DNA from 2 places in the Nonomuraea ferruginea genome. Region 2 is predicted to be linked to the other one. Evidence: riboswitches for the same ligand, from Rfam matches in the RefSeq annotation. Region 2 holds a riboswitch; the other holds the start of a gene.
The links. A riboswitch is a leader RNA that binds a small molecule or an ion and turns the genes downstream of it on or off. The one in region 2 is predicted to bind guanidine.
Positions count from the first base shown of each region.

Region 1: another riboswitch for guanidine. It lies ahead of ABD999_RS28740 (DMT family transporter); the one in region 2 lies ahead of ABD999_RS33325 (DMT family transporter).

Region 1 covers NZ_BAABFD010000016.1:160,401-168,148, forward strand. Annotated here, with positions in the region: gene ABD999_RS28725 (sensor histidine kinase) at 1-866, shown strand, start outside; gene ABD999_RS28730 (response regulator transcription factor) at 863-1,540, shown strand; gene ABD999_RS28735 (hypothetical protein) at 1,645-1,974, opposite strand; gene ABD999_RS28740 (DMT family transporter) at 2,098-2,421, opposite strand; guanidine-III (ykkC-III) riboswitch at 2,441-2,506, opposite strand; gene ABD999_RS28745 (YoaK family protein) at 2,659-3,312, shown strand; gene ABD999_RS28750 (tripartite tricarboxylate transporter permease) at 3,296-4,801, opposite strand; gene ABD999_RS28755 (tripartite tricarboxylate transporter TctB family protein) at 4,822-5,283, opposite strand; gene ABD999_RS28760 (tripartite tricarboxylate transporter substrate-binding protein) at 5,285-6,316, opposite strand; gene ABD999_RS28765 (response regulator transcription factor) at 6,486-7,169, shown strand; gene ABD999_RS28770 (sensor histidine kinase) at 7,176-7,748, shown strand, end outside.
Region 2 covers NZ_BAABFD010000020.1:143,257-151,004, reverse strand. Annotated here, with positions in the region: gene ABD999_RS33335 (L,D-transpeptidase) at 1-1,096, opposite strand, end outside; gene recD2 (SF1B family DNA helicase RecD2) at 1,268-3,502, opposite strand; guanidine-III (ykkC-III) riboswitch at 3,581-3,646, shown strand; gene ABD999_RS33325 (DMT family transporter) at 3,679-3,993, shown strand; gene ABD999_RS33320 (alpha/beta hydrolase) at 4,035-4,511, shown strand; gene ABD999_RS33315 (CE1 family esterase) at 4,542-5,015, shown strand; gene ABD999_RS33310 (serine hydrolase domain-containing protein) at 5,035-6,384, shown strand; gene ABD999_RS33305 (hypothetical protein) at 6,407-6,919, shown strand; gene ABD999_RS33300 (alpha/beta fold hydrolase) at 6,903-7,748, shown strand, end outside.

The DNA of each region.
Region 1 (7,748 bases), on a different contig from region 2:
AGGTCGCCGCCGGGGGCATCACCGTGCTCGGCGTCGTCTGGCTGGTCGCCGCGGCGGACATCGAGCCGCGGGTGGCGGTCGGCTGGGTCTTCTTCCGGATCGGCGCCTCGGTGATCAGTACGACCCTGGGCGAGTCCGTACGGTCCCGCCGGGTCATCGCGGCCGACGCGCAGGAGCGGGCGGAGCTGGCCGAACGTTCCAGGGAGGAAGAGGCCAGGGCGCGGGTCGACGCCGAGCGGCTGCGCATCGCCCGCGAGGTCCACGACACCGTCGCCCACGCCATCGCCATCATCAACGTGCAGTCCGGTGTCACCGCCCATGTGCTGGACAAGCGGCCTGAGCAGGCCCGCGAGGCGCTGCGCACGATCGAGCAGACCAGTTCGCGGGCGCTGCGCGAGATGCGGGCCATCCTCGGCGTCCTGCGCGACGGCGACGAACGCGAGCCGTACCCCGGCCTCGACGAGATCCACGAGCTCACCGGCAAGGCCCGCGACGCGGGGCTGGAGATCAGCCTCGAGCAGAGCTCGCCGATCACGCCGCTGCCGAGCGCGGTGGGCAGCGCCGCGTACCGCATCGTGCAGGAGTCGATCACGAACGTGGTCCGCCACGTCGGCCCGACCCGGGTGACGGTGGTGCTCGAACCCGGGCTCGACGCCCTGCGGATCCGGGTGACCGACGAGGGCCGGCGCGAGTCTTCGCACGTGCCGGCCCGCGCCGGCGGCTCGCCGTCGTCCGGCCGCGGGATCAGCGGGATGCGCGAGCGCTGCCTGCTGCTCGGCGGCGAGCTCGACGCGCGGTCGCGGCCAGGCGGCGGGTTCGAGGTCAGCGCCCGCCTGCCGCTCTCCCCTGTCGGGTCGCGCTCGTGACCGGCACGTTACCGATCAAGGTGCTGCTCGCCGACGACGAACGCCTGGTCCGCTCCGGTTTCAAGGTGCTGCTCGACTTGGAGGACGACATCGCGGTGGTCGGTGAGGCCACCAACGGCGCGGAGGCCGTCGAGCTGGCCCGCGCCACCCGCCCCGACGTCGTGCTCATGGACATCCGCATGCCCCGGCTGGACGGGATCCGCGCGACCGGCCAGATCGCCGAGACCAACGGGCTGGAGCAGGTCAAGGTGCTCATCCTGACCACGTACGACACCGACGACAACGTCTTCGAGGCGCTGCAGGCGGGGGCTAGCGGCTTCCTGCTCAAGGACGCGGGCCCCGCCGAACTGCTGCACGCCATCCGGGTGATCGCCGCCGGCGACGCGCTGCTCGCGCCCCGGGTGACCCGTCGGCTCATCAGCCAGTTCACGGCGCGGCGCCGGGCGGCCAAGTCCGGGGAGGACCGGCTCGCCGTGCTGACCGAGCGTGAGCGCGAGGTGCTCGCGCAGGTGGGACAGGGCATGAGCAACGAGGAGATCAGTGCCGCGCTGTTCCTCAGCCCGGCCACCGCGCGTACCCACGTCAGCCGCATCATGGGAAAGCTGGGGGCGCGCGACCGCGCGCAACTGGTCGTGATCGCCTACCAGACCGGGCTCTGCGACTCTCATGAGTAAGCGCCCGTGCACAAACCGATCGCTCGTGCGGGAGGAGGCGGTGCGCATCGCCGAAGCCGTGGCGACGGAGCTGCGCATGACGCCTCCTCCCGCGCTTCCCTGACCTAGTCGTTTTCGGTGAACACCTGCTCGCGGCGCTTGCGGATGGCCGGGAGGACGGTGATGACCAGGGCCGCCGCCGTCAGGGCCAGGAGCGTCGCGGAGATCGGGCGGGTGAGGAAGACCGTCGCGTCGCCGCGGGAGATGATCAGCGCCCGCCGCGGGTTGTCCTCCAGCAGCGGCCCGATGACGAAACCGAGCAGGAGCGGCGCCGGCTCGCAGCCGCACTTGATCAGGACGTAGCCCAGGAGCCCGAAGAACATGATCGCGTAGACGTCGAACGCGTTGAACCTCAGGCCGCGGTCGGCCAGCTCCTCGTAGGTGCGGCGGACCACGGCGAACAGCAGCCGCTCCGGCGAGATCGGCTCCCGCCCCTGGATCTGCGTAACCGCTGCCTGAGCTCGTCGACGAACGACTGGTTGCCGGGCATCGGAAAGGCGTCCTCGGATCCGGGCCCGTCAGTGGCCCCCGCTCGCCAGGTTGAGGCCGACGACGCCGGCGATGATGAGGGTGATCGAGGCGAGCTTCAGGAGGGACACGCTCTCTCCCAGCAGGATCATGCCCAGCGCGGCGGTCCCGACCGCGCCGATGCCTGTCCAGACGGCATAGGCCGTACCGACGTCGAGAGTCTTGAGTGCGAGCGCGAGCAGACCGAAGCTGAGCACGGCGAAGACGACGAAACCGATGCTCGGCAGCGACTGCGAGAACCCGTTGCTCTGCTTGAGCGCGTAGGCCATGGCGATCTCGAAGAGACCCGCGGCGACCAGCATGATCCAAGCCATGACGGCTCCTTCCATGAAAGGAGCGTCGTCTTCGCAGGCCGGGTACGGCGCGTCTCGTCCGGGCGGACCCATGGTCGGGCTCGCACTTCCGACAACGGCGGCGACCGCGCCCGCATTCCATCGGCCGCGCGTGTCAGGCATGTGGTGGCGCTTCGTGGTGGAATGGGTACGGAGCGTTGACGTCGGGTGTGGGGAGGGTGCGATGCGGGACGGTCGTGGGCTCGTGACGCGCCGCTGATGGGGCGCGAGCGGCTGGACCTTCCGCTCACCGCCATGGCCGTCGTCCTCACCATCGGCACCGGAGCGGTCGACGCGGCCAGTTTCATCCGGCTCGGCGGGGTGTTCAGCAGTGTCATGACCGGCAACCTGGTGGTGTCCGGCTACGCGATCGGAACCGCCGACCTCGCGCACCTGCTCACCACCGTCACCGCGGTCATCGGGTACGTGCTGGGGGTCGCCGCCGGCACCGGCGTCGCGGGCCGCGGCGGGATGATCGCCGTGCTCGGTGCGGAGCTGCTCGCGCTGGTGGCGTTCGCGGTGGGCTGGGAGGTGACCGGTGGCCGCCCGTCCGCCGTGGCGCTGCACGTCCTGCTGGTTCTGACGGCGATGGCGATGGGGTTGCAGAGCGCGGCGATGCGCGCCCTGGGCGGCCGCCGGGTGGTGTCGACGACGTACCTGACGGGGACGCTGACCGGCGTCATCGCCGCCCTGCTCACCTCCGGCGGCCTGGCGGGGGCCATGGTGCGCGACATCGCCATCCTGACGGCGGTCGTGGTCGGGGCGGCGGCGGGGACCCTGGTGGTCACGCTGGTCCCCGCCGCGCTGCCGGCCATCCCGCTCGTCACCGTGCTCGCCGCCCTCACGATGGCCGGGCTCACTCGTCCTCGGTGAACACCTGCTCGCGGCGCTTGCGGATCGCCGGGAGGACGGAGAGGGCGAGCGCCGCCACCGACAGGGCCAGGAGCGCCGCGGAGATCGGCCGGGTCAGGAAGACCGACGCGTCGCCGCGGGAGATGATGAGCGCCCGCCGCAGGTTCTCCTCCAGCAGGGGGCCGAGGACGAAGCCGAGCAGCAGCGGGGCCGGCTCGCAGCCGCACTTGATCAGGATGTAGCCCAGGAGCCCGAAGAGCACGATCGCGTAGACGTCGTAGGCGTTGAACCCCAGGGAGTACGTGCCGATCGAGGCGAACAGGATGATCATCGGGAACAGCACCTGGTACGGGATGCGCAGCATGCGCACCCACATGCCGATCAGCGGCAGGTTCAGCAGCACGAGCAGCACGTTGCCGATCCACATCGACGCGATCAGGCCCCAGAACAGCGCGGGCTCGTCGGTGATGACGTTCGGGCCGGGGGTGATGCCGTGCACGATGAACGCGCCGATCATCAGCGCCATCACCGGGTGGGCCGGCAGGCCCAGGGTGAGCAGCGGGATGAACGACGTCTGCGCCGCGGCGTTGTTCGCCGACTCGGGGCCGGCGACGCCCTCGATCGCGCCGTGCCCGAACTCCTGCGGCCGCTTCGAGATCCGCTTCTCGACGGCGTACGAGGTGAACGAGGCCAGCACGTGGCCGCCGCCGGGCAGGACCCCGAGCGCCGCGCCGAGACCGGTGCCGCGCAGGATGGGGGCGACGATGCGGCGCCGGTCCTCGCGGGTCGGCCAGAGGTTCCGCACCTTGTCGACGATCGCCGTGCGCGTCTGCTCGTTCTCCAGGTTGCGCAGGATCTCGGCCACGCCGAACATGCCGACGGCGACCGACACGAAGTCGATCCCGCCGTACAGTTCGCGCTGGTCGAAGGTGAAGCGGGGGGTGCCGGTGTAGATGTCCTGGCCGACCGTGCCGAGCAGGACGCCCAGGAAGATCATCGCGAGGGCCTTGAGCGCGGTGCCGCGCGCCAGCGCGATCGACACGATCAGGCCGAACAGCACCAGCGCGAAGTACTCGGCGGGGCCGAACTGCAACGCGACGCGGGCCAGCGGCGGCGCCGCGACGGCCAGCACGACCGTGGCGACCGTGCCCGCGATGAAGGACCCGATCGCCGCGGTGGCCAGGGCGGCGCCGGCCCTGCCCTGGCGGGCCATCTCGTGCCCGTCCAGCGCGGTGACGGCCGCGGACGACTCACCGGGCAGGTTGATCAGGATGGCGGTGGTCGAGCCGCCGTACTGCGCGCCGTAGTAGATGCCGGCCAGCATGATCAGCGCCGTCACCGGCTCGAAGCTGAAGGTGATCGGCAGCAGCATCGCCACCGTCGCCGTCGGCCCGATGCCGGGCAGCACGCCGACCATCGTCCCGAGCAGCACTCCCACGAAGCACCAGAGGACGTTCTGGAGCAGGAGAGCGGTCGAGAGGCCGAGCGCGAGGTTTTCGAGTAGGTCCATGCCTCAATCCGGATGCCGCGTCAGAATCCGAGCCACGGGCCCCAGAGCGGGATCCGCAGCTGGAGGCCGACGACGAAGATGAGCGTGCTGGCCACGGTGAGCCCGGCCGCGACGACCACGGCGGTGAGCGGCCGTACGTGCTTACTGGCCAGCGTGGTGAGCAGGGCGGTGACGGCCGACGTCGGCACGAACCCGAGGCCCCGTACGGTGAATCCGAAGAACATCAGCGCGAGCGTGATGACGGCGACCGCGCGCCAGGGGATCGTGCCGAAGGCGATCATCTCGCCGGCGACCAGCCCCTTGACCACGATCGCCAGGCCCAGGGCGGCCACGAGCGCGCCGACGAGCAGCGGGAAGGCGCCGGGGCCCATCCGCAGCGGGGTGCCCAGCTCGTAGCCGAGCGACCCCACCACGAACGCGCCACCGATCAGGACGAAGATCCCCCCGGCGAGGACGTCGGGGAATGACCGGCGGTGCTCCACGTCAGGAAGCCTTGATCCCGGCGTCGGCGATGACCTTCGCCCAGGTGCCGAGCTGCTCCTGGAGCTTGGTCCGGTGCGCCTCGGGGGTGGCGCTCTCGGCCGGGACCGGCGCGGTGCCGAGCTTGGCCATCTGGTCGACGACCTTCTGGTCTGCCAATGCCGTCTTCAGCGCCTCGGACAGCTTCTGGACGACGTCCTGCGGGGTGCCCTTCGGCACGTAGAGGCCGTGCCACACGCTGACCTCCAGGCCGGGCAGCCCCGCCTCGGCGGTGGTCGGCAGGTCGGGCAGGCTCTTGACCCGCTCCGGCGTGGTGACCGCGTACGCCTTGACCTCGCCCGCGGAGATCTGGCCGCTGGTGTTGGTCGTCTGGTCGCACATGAAGTCGACCTGGCCGCCGACGAGGTCGGTCAGCGCGGGGCCGGTGCCCTCGTACGGGACCTCCTGCAGCTTGACGCCCGCGGCGGTCTGGAACAGCAGCCCGCACAGGTGGGACGCGGCGCCGATGCCGGCGTTGGCCAGCGTGACCTTGTCGGCGTTCGCCTTCACGTGGGTCACGAGGTCCTGGAGCGTCGCGGGCGCGAAGTCCTTGCGGGCGACGACCGTCATCGGCACCTCGGTGACGAGCCCGACCGTCTCGAAGCTCTCCAGCGGCTGGTAGCCGAGGTTCTGGTAGAGGGCGGGCGCCGTCGACATGCCGATGTGGTGCATGAGCACGGTGTAGCCGTCGGGTTCGGCCCGCGCGACCTCGCCGGCCCCGACGGTGCCGCCCGCGCCCTCGACGTTCTGTACGACGATCTTGGCGCCGAGCTTGGCCGCCATCGGCTCGGCGATCATGCGGGTGACCGTGTCGGTCGGGCCGCCCGCGCTGAACGGCACGACGAAGGTGATGTTCTGGTCCGGGTAGCCTGCGGTGTCGCCGCCGCCGGTGGTGCCCCCGTCGCCCCCGTTGCCCGCACAGGCGGCGGCCAGCGAGACGACGCCGATGACGGCGATCATCCGCGCGGCGGCCCGGTACCTGCTGGTCGTTCTCATGTCGCGGCCTCCTCTTCGGCGCATTCGCGTTCTTGGGTGAGTGCGCGGCCTCAGTCTGGGCTGGTACGGGCGCGGATAGTGTCAGAGGAATCCCAAGGAATGCGCCAGATGTCAGGAAAATCCCAAGAACTGGTTAACAACGGAGTCGGACCGGGCCGTACAATCCGGTATGCGGATCACCATCATCGAGGATGACGACCGCGTGGCCCGGGGTCTGGTGACCGTCCTGGCCCAGGCGGGCTTCGAGGTCCACCGCCTCGCCACCGCCGCGGAGGCCGTGCGCGCGGCCCCGTCCGACGTCGTCCTGGTCGACCTGGGCCTGCCCGACGGCGACGGGCTCGACGTGATCCGCAAGCTGCGCGACCGCCCCGAGACCGCCGTCATCGCCGTCACGGCGCGCTCCGAGGAGCACGAGCGGGTCCGCGGCCTGCGCGCCGGCGCCGACGACTACATCGTCAAGCCGTTCGGCATCCCCGAGCTGCTGGCCCGGATCGACGCCGTGCTGCGGCGCACCCGGGTGGCCCGCGCCCTGAGCGCCCCCGACGAGCCGCTCCTCCTCGGCCCGATGCGCATCGGCGTCGGCACCCGCGAGGTCACCGTCGACGACACGCCCGTGACGCTCACCCGCAAGGAGTTCGAGCTGCTCCTGCTGCTGGCCCGGCGGGCGCCCAACGTGGTCAGCCGCGACGTCATCCTCGACCAGATCTGGGGCGCGACCTGGGAGTCGTCGAGCCGCACCCTCGACACCCACATCGCCGCGCTGCGGCAGAAGATCGGCCCGGCCGTGGTCATCCGCACCGTCCACGGGGTCGGCTACAGGCTCGTGGCCGACCGGCCGGAGCCGACCGGCTGACGCGCCGTGCACCGCCGGCTGCTCGTCGTCCTGGTGCCCCTCGCGGTGATGCTCGTCGCCGCGCTCGGGGTTCCCCTCAGCGTCACGGTGGCCGAGCGGGAGGTGCAGGAGACGTACGTCGACCGGCTGAACGACGTCGGCCGGTTCGCGTCGCTGGCCGAGACCGCGCTGTCGACCGGGCGGACCGAGGCGCTCCAGCTGGAGCTGGCCCGCTACCACGAGCTCTACGGCATCCCGGTCGCGGTGATCGACACGTCCGGCACCGTGCTGCTCGGGCCCAGGGACGCCTACCGGGAGGCGGCGCGAAGCGAGCCGGGCATGGGCCCGATCGTCACCGCCGCGCTGGCCGGGGCGCGGCCCGAACCGTCCGGTGACTGGGCGCCGTGGGCGGGGTCGGCGCTCGTGGTCGCGGAGCCGGTGGGCCGCGACAGCGAGGTGGTCGGCGCCATCGTGACGATCTCCGACCTGTCGAAGACGCGCGGGCGCATCATGCTGCGCTGGGCCCAGCTCGCCGGTCTCGGGCTGCTGCCGTTGGTCGCGCTGATGGCGGTCGCCTGGCCGGTGTCGGCGTGGGTGCTG
Region 2 (7,748 bases):
CGGTGCCCTTGATCTCGACGATGTCGCCGCGCTGGAAGTTGTCGTAGTACCACTTGGCCTGGTCGGGGCGGGCGTTGATGCAGCCGTGGCTGACGTTCTGGCGGCCCTGGGCCCAGACGTTGTTCTTGGCGTGGACGTATTCGCCGCTGTTGGAGATGCGGACGGCGTGGTCGACCATGACGTCGTAGTAGCCGGGGTCGCCCTTCTTGCGTCCTGGGGAGATCATGCGGACGGGGTTGACGCGTTCCATGGTGAGGTGGACGCCGCTGGTGGTGGTGTATTCGCGGGTGGTGGCCTTGCCGGCGCTGATGGCCATGGTCTGGACGCGTTTGCCGTTGCGGTAGACGTACATCATGTGCTTGGCGGCGTCGACCTTGCTGATGACCTTGTCGCCGATGTCGATGGCGTAGTCGTAGTTCTTCATGCCCCACAGGTCTTTGCCGGCCTTGACGCCGTCGAGGGCGGCGTTGAAGCTGACGGTCTGGTTGGGGGCCCAGTATTTGGCGGGGCGGTAGATGGCGTAGGAGTCGTCGATCCATCGCCAGGCGCCGTCGACGGGTTTTTCGGCTTCGACCGTCAGGGCGCGTTCGACGGCGGCCTTGTTGGCGACGGGCTGGTTGAACCTGACCATGATCGGCATGCCGATGCCGACGGTTTCGCCCTTGATGTTGGGGGTGACGTCGGTGATTTGCAGGACGCGGTCGGGTTTGCGGGTGGTGAAGGCGCTGGCGGCGGTGGCCGCGCCGGCGGTGGCGGCGACGTTGTAGTCGGTGGCCGGCTTGAGCGCGGTTTTGGAGACCCATTTGGTGCGGTCGGTGTTGAAGGTGCCTTCGAGCTGCTGGCCGCCGGTTTGGACGGTGACGTCGTCGAGGGTGCCGCCTTCGGCGGTGACGACGATGCGTTTGCCGGGGTTGACCTTGGTGCTGCCCTGGGCGGGGGTGATGGTGATGGTGGGGGGTTCGGGGGTGGCGGAGGTGGTGGCCTCGGAGGCTGCCGGGGTGGTGCCGCCGGCGGCGGAGCAGGAGGCGGTCAGGGTCGCGGCGGCGAGCAGGGCGACCCCTGTGGCGGTCTTCCTCCAGGGTGTTGTGATGGTCAAGTGAACCTCTCCCCACTTACATGCACTGCACTAAAAGACCTTAATGCTCCTGCATGTAAGACGAGCGTTGGTTTCGGAGAGTTCAGTCACATTTCGATCACTTCTGGCGGTGAGTCGCTGGTCAGCGCGCCGCCGGGTGGAGGGAAAAACTCGCGGCCGGGCCGTACGGGGTCAGTCGCGGCGGGTGAGGCGGTGGGTGAGGCCGGTGTGGCGGCGGCCGGCGCCGCGGGTGCGGACGGCCTGGGCCAGGGCGCGGCGGGAGCCGACGATGACGACGAGCTTCTTGGCGCGGGTGATGGCGGTGTAGAGGAGGTTGCGCTGCAGCATCATCCAGGCGCTGGTGGCCAGCGGGATGACCACGGCGGGGTATTCGCTGCCCTGGGAGCGGTGGATGGACACGGCGTAGGCGTGGGCGAGCTCGTCGAGTTCGTCGAAGGCGTAGTCGACGCGTTCGTCCTCGTCGGTCAGGACGGTGAGAGCGTGGTCGTCGGGGCTGATGTCGGCGACGACGCCGACGGTGCCGTTGAACACGCCGGCGGCGCCCTTGTCGTAGTTGTTGCGCAGCTGGGTGACCTTGTCGCCGACGCGGAAGACGCGGCCGCCGTGGCGGCGTTCGGGGGCGCCGTCGCGGGCGGGGGTGAGGGCTTCCTGCAGGGCGGCGTTGAGTGCGCCGGCGCCGGCCGCGCCGCGGTGCATCGGGGCCAGGACCTGGATGTCGCGGCGGGGGTCGAGGCCGAAGCGGCGCGGGATGCGGCGGGCGGCCACGTCGACGGTCAGGGCGGCGATGTCGTCGGGTTCCTCGCAGGGGAAGAGGAAGAAGTCGTCGAGGCCGGCGAGCTGGGGCTGCAGGCCGGAGTTGACGCGGTGGGCGTTGACGACGACGCCGGACTCGGCGGCCTGCCGGAACACCTGGGTGAGCCGTACGCGGGGGATGTCGGCGGCGGCGAGCAGGTCTTTGAGGACCTCGCCGGCGCCGACGGACGGCAGCTGGTCGACGTCGCCGACGAACAGCAGGTGGGCGCCGGGGGCGACGGCCTTGACGAGGCGGTTGGCGAGCAGCACGTCCAGCATGGAGGCTTCGTCGACGACGACGAGGTCGGCGTCCAGGGGGTTGTCGCGGTCGTAGGCGGCGTCGCCGCCGGGGCGCAGCTGCAGCAGCCGGTGGACGGTGGTGGCCTCGTGGCCGGTGAGCTCGGACAGGCGTTTGGCGGCGCGGCCGGTGGGGGCGGCGAGGATGACCTTGGCGCGTTTGGCGCGGGCCAGGGTGACGATGGAGCGGACGGTGAAGCTCTTGCCGCAGCCGGGGCCGCCGGTCAGCACGGCGACCTTGTGGGTGAGGGCCAGGCGGACGGCCTGGCGCTGCTCGCCGGCGAGGTCGGCGCCGGTGCGTTCGCGCAGCCAGGTCTCGGCCTTGGCCCAGTCGACGTCGGCGAACGCCTTGAGCCGGTCGTGGCCGTGGTGCAGGAGGGTGAGCAGGGAGCCGGCCAGCGACTGCTCGGCCCGGTGGAAGGGCGGCAGGTAGACGGCGGGGACGTCGTTGTCGCCGGCGGGCACCTGCTCGCGGACGACGCCTTCGGCGGCGGCCAGCTCTTCCAGGCAGGTGGCGGTGAGCGGGGCGGGCACGTCGAGGATCTTGACGGCGTCGGCGGTCAGGTTGGGGGCGGGCAGGTAGCAGTGGCCGTCGTCGGCGGCCTGGGACAGGGTGTAGCGCAGTCCGGCCTTGACGCGTTCGGGGCTGTCGTGCGGGATGCCGACGGCCTGGGCGATGGTGTCGGCAGTCTTGAAGCCGATCCCCCACACGTCGTCGGCCAGCCGGTACGGTTCGGTGCGCACGACTTCGACGCTGCGTTCGCCGTACTGCTTGAAGATGCGCACGGCGATGGAGGTGGACACGCCGACGCCCTGGAGGAACACCATCACCTCTTTGATGATCTTCTGTTCTTCCCAGGCGTCGGCGATCATGCGGGTGCGTTTGGGGCCGAGGCCGGGCACTTCGGTCAGGCGGGCGGGTTCCTTCTCGATGACGTCGAGGGTGGCGGTGCCGAAGTGGTCGACGATCCGTTCGGCCATTTTGGGGCCGATGCCTTTGATGAGGCCGGAGCCGAGGTAGCGGCGGATGCCCTGGACGGTGGCGGGCAGGACGGTGGTGTAGGACCAGACCTCGAACTGGCGGCCGTAGCGGGGGTGGGAGGTCCAGCGGCCGGTCAGCCGGAGCGACTCCCCCACCTGGGCGCCGAGCAGGGGGCCGACGACGGTGAGCAGTTCGGTGGCGGAGCGGCCGGTGGCGACGCGCGCGATGGTGTAGCCGCTGTCCTCGTCGGCGTAGGTGATGCGTTCGAGCACGGCGTTCAGGTTGGTGCCGACGTCTTTGGAGCCGCCGTCCCGGCTTCCTTCAGGCCTGCCCACACGGAGGAGACTAGGACAGATCTTCACCGCCGCGACACCTCCCCCGGCGTGGCGGGGGGTGGCTGGTAGCGTGGCGGGTGGCTGCCCGCTGCGGGTCACGCCCCGGACGAGCGCGTCGTACCCGGCATGACAAGACGACGTGGACCGTGGTCTGTTCTCCTGCGGAGGTGCGTGTCGTGGCGTGGATCGTGCTGGTCGTGTCCGGGGTGCTGGAAGCGGTGTGGGCGGCGGCTCTGGCTTCGTCGCAGGGGTTGTCGCGGTTGCGTCCCACGCTGCTGTTCGTGGCGGCGCTGGCGGTCAGCATGGCGGGGCTGGGGTACGCGTTGCGGACGATCCCGGTTGGCACGGGTTACGCGGTGTGGGTGGGGATCGGCGCGGTCTGCACCGCGGTGTACGGGATGGTGTTCCTCGGTGAGGCGGTCACGGCCGCCCGGCTGGTGTGCCTGATGCTGATCGTCGCGGGTGTGGTGGGGCTGAGGCTGGTGTCCTGACGGGATCTCCCGCGGACTGCCTGGGGAGGGCGGGAGGTGCCATGGGCGGAGGGCGGGGCGTCGGCGTGGCGCTGCTGACGGCGATGCTGGTGGTGGTGACGGCCGCCGGCTGTTCCGGCCAGTCGCCGGAGCGGCCGTCGGCCGTGCCCACCGCCGTCCCCACCGTCGCTCCCCCGCCGGACGGTTGCGCGGGCGGGCCGCGGCTCGCGGAGGGGCGGCACACGATCGAGTTCGGCGGGCTGGAGCGGGTGTTCCTGCTGGCGCTGCCCGAGGGGGACGGCCCGCACCCGGTGCTGCTGAACCTGCACGGGCTGGGTTCCAACGCGCGTGAGCAGGCCGCCTACAGCCGGCTGCCGCGGGTGGGCGCCGAGCGCGGCTACGTCGTGGCCACCCCGCAGGTGGCCAAGGGCAGGCTCGCCTGGACGCTGCCGAACGGGTTCGGGCCCGACGACACCGGGTTCCTGGGGGCGCTGCTGGACCGGCTGGAGCAGGAGTTGTGCGTGGACCGGCGGCGCTAGTTCGCGGCCGGGCTGTCGTACGGGGGCGGGATGGCGGCGGCGCTGGCGTGCTCGATGGATGGGCGGCTGGCCGGGGTGGCGGCGGTGGCCGGGCTGAGCCTGGTGCGGCCGTGCCCGGAGCCGCCGCCGGTGACGCTGGTGTCCTTCCACGGCACCGCCGACCGGACCGTCCCGTACGGGGGCGGGCATCCGCTGCGGGACGCCACCGGTGACCTGCGCAAGCTGGCCGACATGGTGAAGCTGCCGCCGGTGCGCCGGAGCGCCGAGGGGTGGGCGGCGGCGCTCGGCTGCCCGGAGCCGCGGGTGAGCTCTCCCGTACGGTCGGTCGAGCTGCGTGCGTGGGACGGGTGCGCGGCGGGGGCGGACGTCCGGTTGTACACGGTCGGCGGCGGCGGTCACACCTGGCCGGGGCCCATCGAGGTGCCGCGGCTGGGCGCCACGGCGCGGGGGCTGGACGCCAGCGCGCTGATCCTGGACGCCTTCGACGCCGCCGAGCCGCGCTGACCCCCTAGGCTTGCTGTTCATGACTCAGGTGGGACAGGTGACGGCCCGCGCGCTGATGCGCCGCCTGGCCGTCGAACAGAGCGAGTCGCGGATCCCCTCGATCATGGCGGCGGTGGTGCGTGAGGGGCAGGTGGCCTGGCAGGGCGGTCGCGGCCGGACGGCCGGTCCGCCGGGAGGCGAGCCGACGCCGGGCACGCAGTACCGGCTGGGGTCGATCACCAAGAGCATGGTGGCGGTCGTCGTCATGCGGATGCGTGACGAGGGCCTGCTCGATCTGGCCGATCCGGTCGGCAAGCATCTGCCGGGGGTGCGGGCCGGGGAGGCCACGGTCGCGCAGCTGCTGTCGCACACGGGCGGGCTGACGGCCGAGCCGCCGACCGACTGGTGGGAGCGCACGCCGGGCGTGGAGGCGGGTGAGCTGCTGGGCAGGCTCGGGCCGGCGCATGTCAAGCATCGGCCGGGGCGGCGCTACCACTACTCCAATCTCGGTTACGGGCTGCTCGGCGAGCTGGTCGCCCGGTTGCGGGGGGTGCCGTGGCTGGAGGCGGTGCGGGAGGAGGTGCTGGAGCCGCTCGGCATGGGTGACACGACGCCGCGGCCGCGGCCGCCGCACGCCGTCGGTTACGCCGTCCATCCGTACGCCGACGTGCTGCTGGCCGAGCCGGAGCATGATCATGGGGCGATGGGGCCGGCGGGGCAGCTGTGGTCGACGGCCGGTGATCTGGCGCGGTGGGCGGCGTTCGTGGCCGGTGACACCGGCGGGGTGCTGGCGGAGGGCACGCTGGCGGAGATGCGGGAGCCGGCGGCGGTCGACGACGGTGACGCCTGGACCGGCGGTTACGGGCTGGGGCTGCAGCTGACGCGGCATGCCGGGCGCCGGTTGGCCGGGCACACCGGGTCGATGCCGGGGTTCCTGGCGACGGTGTGGGCCGATCCGGCCGCCGCGACGGGGGTGCTGTTCCTGGCCAACGCCACGTCGGGGGTGGGGCGGACGTTGCTGTTCGATCTGCTCGACATCCTGGAGGAGCATGAGCCGCGGATGCCGCGGGAGTGGGTGCCGGGTGCCGCCGACCCGGATCTGCTGGCGCTGACCGGGTTGTGGCACTGGGGTCCGGCGCCGTACACGCTGCGGCTGCTGCCCGATCGGGGGCTGGCGCTGGGGCCGGTGTCCGGTGGCGGGCGGGCGTCGCGGTTCGTGCCGCAGGACGACGGCACGTGGCTGGGGCTGGACGGTTACTACGCGGGCGAGACGTTGCGGGTGGGGCCGGATCATCTGGATCTGAACACGTTCGTGTTCACGCGTGAGCCGTACGATCCGGGGGCGCCGGTGCCGGGTGGTGTCGGGGACTGGCACACCCCCACTACTTGACGTCAGGCGTAAAGTACTTGCTATGGTACGTCAAGTAGTGGCGGGAGGCGGCGTGACCCACGACGAGCAAGGCGCGCTCGAACAGGACATCCTCCGGCTGGTCGGCAGCAGACTGCTCGACCCGCTGGAGATCCTGCTCGGCGACGGCGCGTCGGGGGCCCTGGAAGAGCTGCGCGCGAAGGCGCGGCACGACGCCGCCACCTGGGCGGCCGACCTGCTCGGGCCCGACCGGCCGCGCGCCGTCCACACCGGCGCGCGGCTGATCGCGGTCCTCTACCCCGGCGACGCCGCCTTCGACCCGCCGCTCGAGTGGTGGCGCACCCCTCTGGGCCGGGCGATCGCCCGGCGCGTCGGCCATCCCTCCGCCGACCGCGTCCCGTACGCGGTCGCCGGGGCGATGCTCGGCATCACCCGCCAGGGCGTCCACGACCTGGTGCGGCGCGGGAAGCTCCAGCAGCACCCGGACGGGGGTGTCGCCACGCGCTCGGTCCGCGAACGACTCGACCCCGGAGGGGCGCATGGAGACCATCCTTGACGGCGACATCCCGATCGCCGTCCACGACCACGGCGGCGACGGCCCGCCGCTGCTGCTGCTCCACGGAGCCGGCGGCAACCTGCTCAACTGGCGGCAGGTGGCCACCCATCTGAGCGGGGTGCGCGCGGTGGCGGTCGACCTGCGCGGCCACGGCCGCTCCGGCGACGGCCCGTGGACGTGGAAGGCCGTCCTGGACGACCTGGAACACGTCGTGGCCGCGCTCGGCCTCGGCGAGCCCGCCGTGGCGGGCCACAGCCTGGGCGGCATGCTCGCCGGCCTGTGGGCCGCCCGCCACCCCGCCTGCCCCGCCGCCGTCAGCCTCGACGGCCACCGCGCCGCCGAGACCCACCCCGCCAACTACGCCGGCCTGGACGCCGGGCAGGTGACGGCCGGCCTGGCCACGCTGCACGAGATGTTCAGCCGGCAGGCCGAGGCGGCGGCCGCGCCGATGACCGCCGAGCAGGCCGAGGCCTTCCTCGACGGGCAGCGCGCCTTCGCCGCCGCCCAGAACGCCGACCCCGACGACTGGGAGGAGTCGGTGCGGCGCAACCTGCGCCCCCACGACGGCGGCTTCCTGCTGCGGCCCGACCCCGGCGTCACCTCCGCGCTGCGCGAACTGCCCGAGTTCGCCGACGCGCTGCCCGTCTTCCGCCGCCTCACCGGCCCGTTCCTCATCGTCAACGCCACCCGCAACCCGCCCGTCCCGCCGCCCCTGGTCCCGCTCATGGACGCCTACCGGGCCGGGCTGCGCCGCGACCTCGCCGCCCTGGCCGCCGAACGGCCCACCATCGAGGTCCGCGAGATCGACGCCGGGCACGGCATGGTCGCC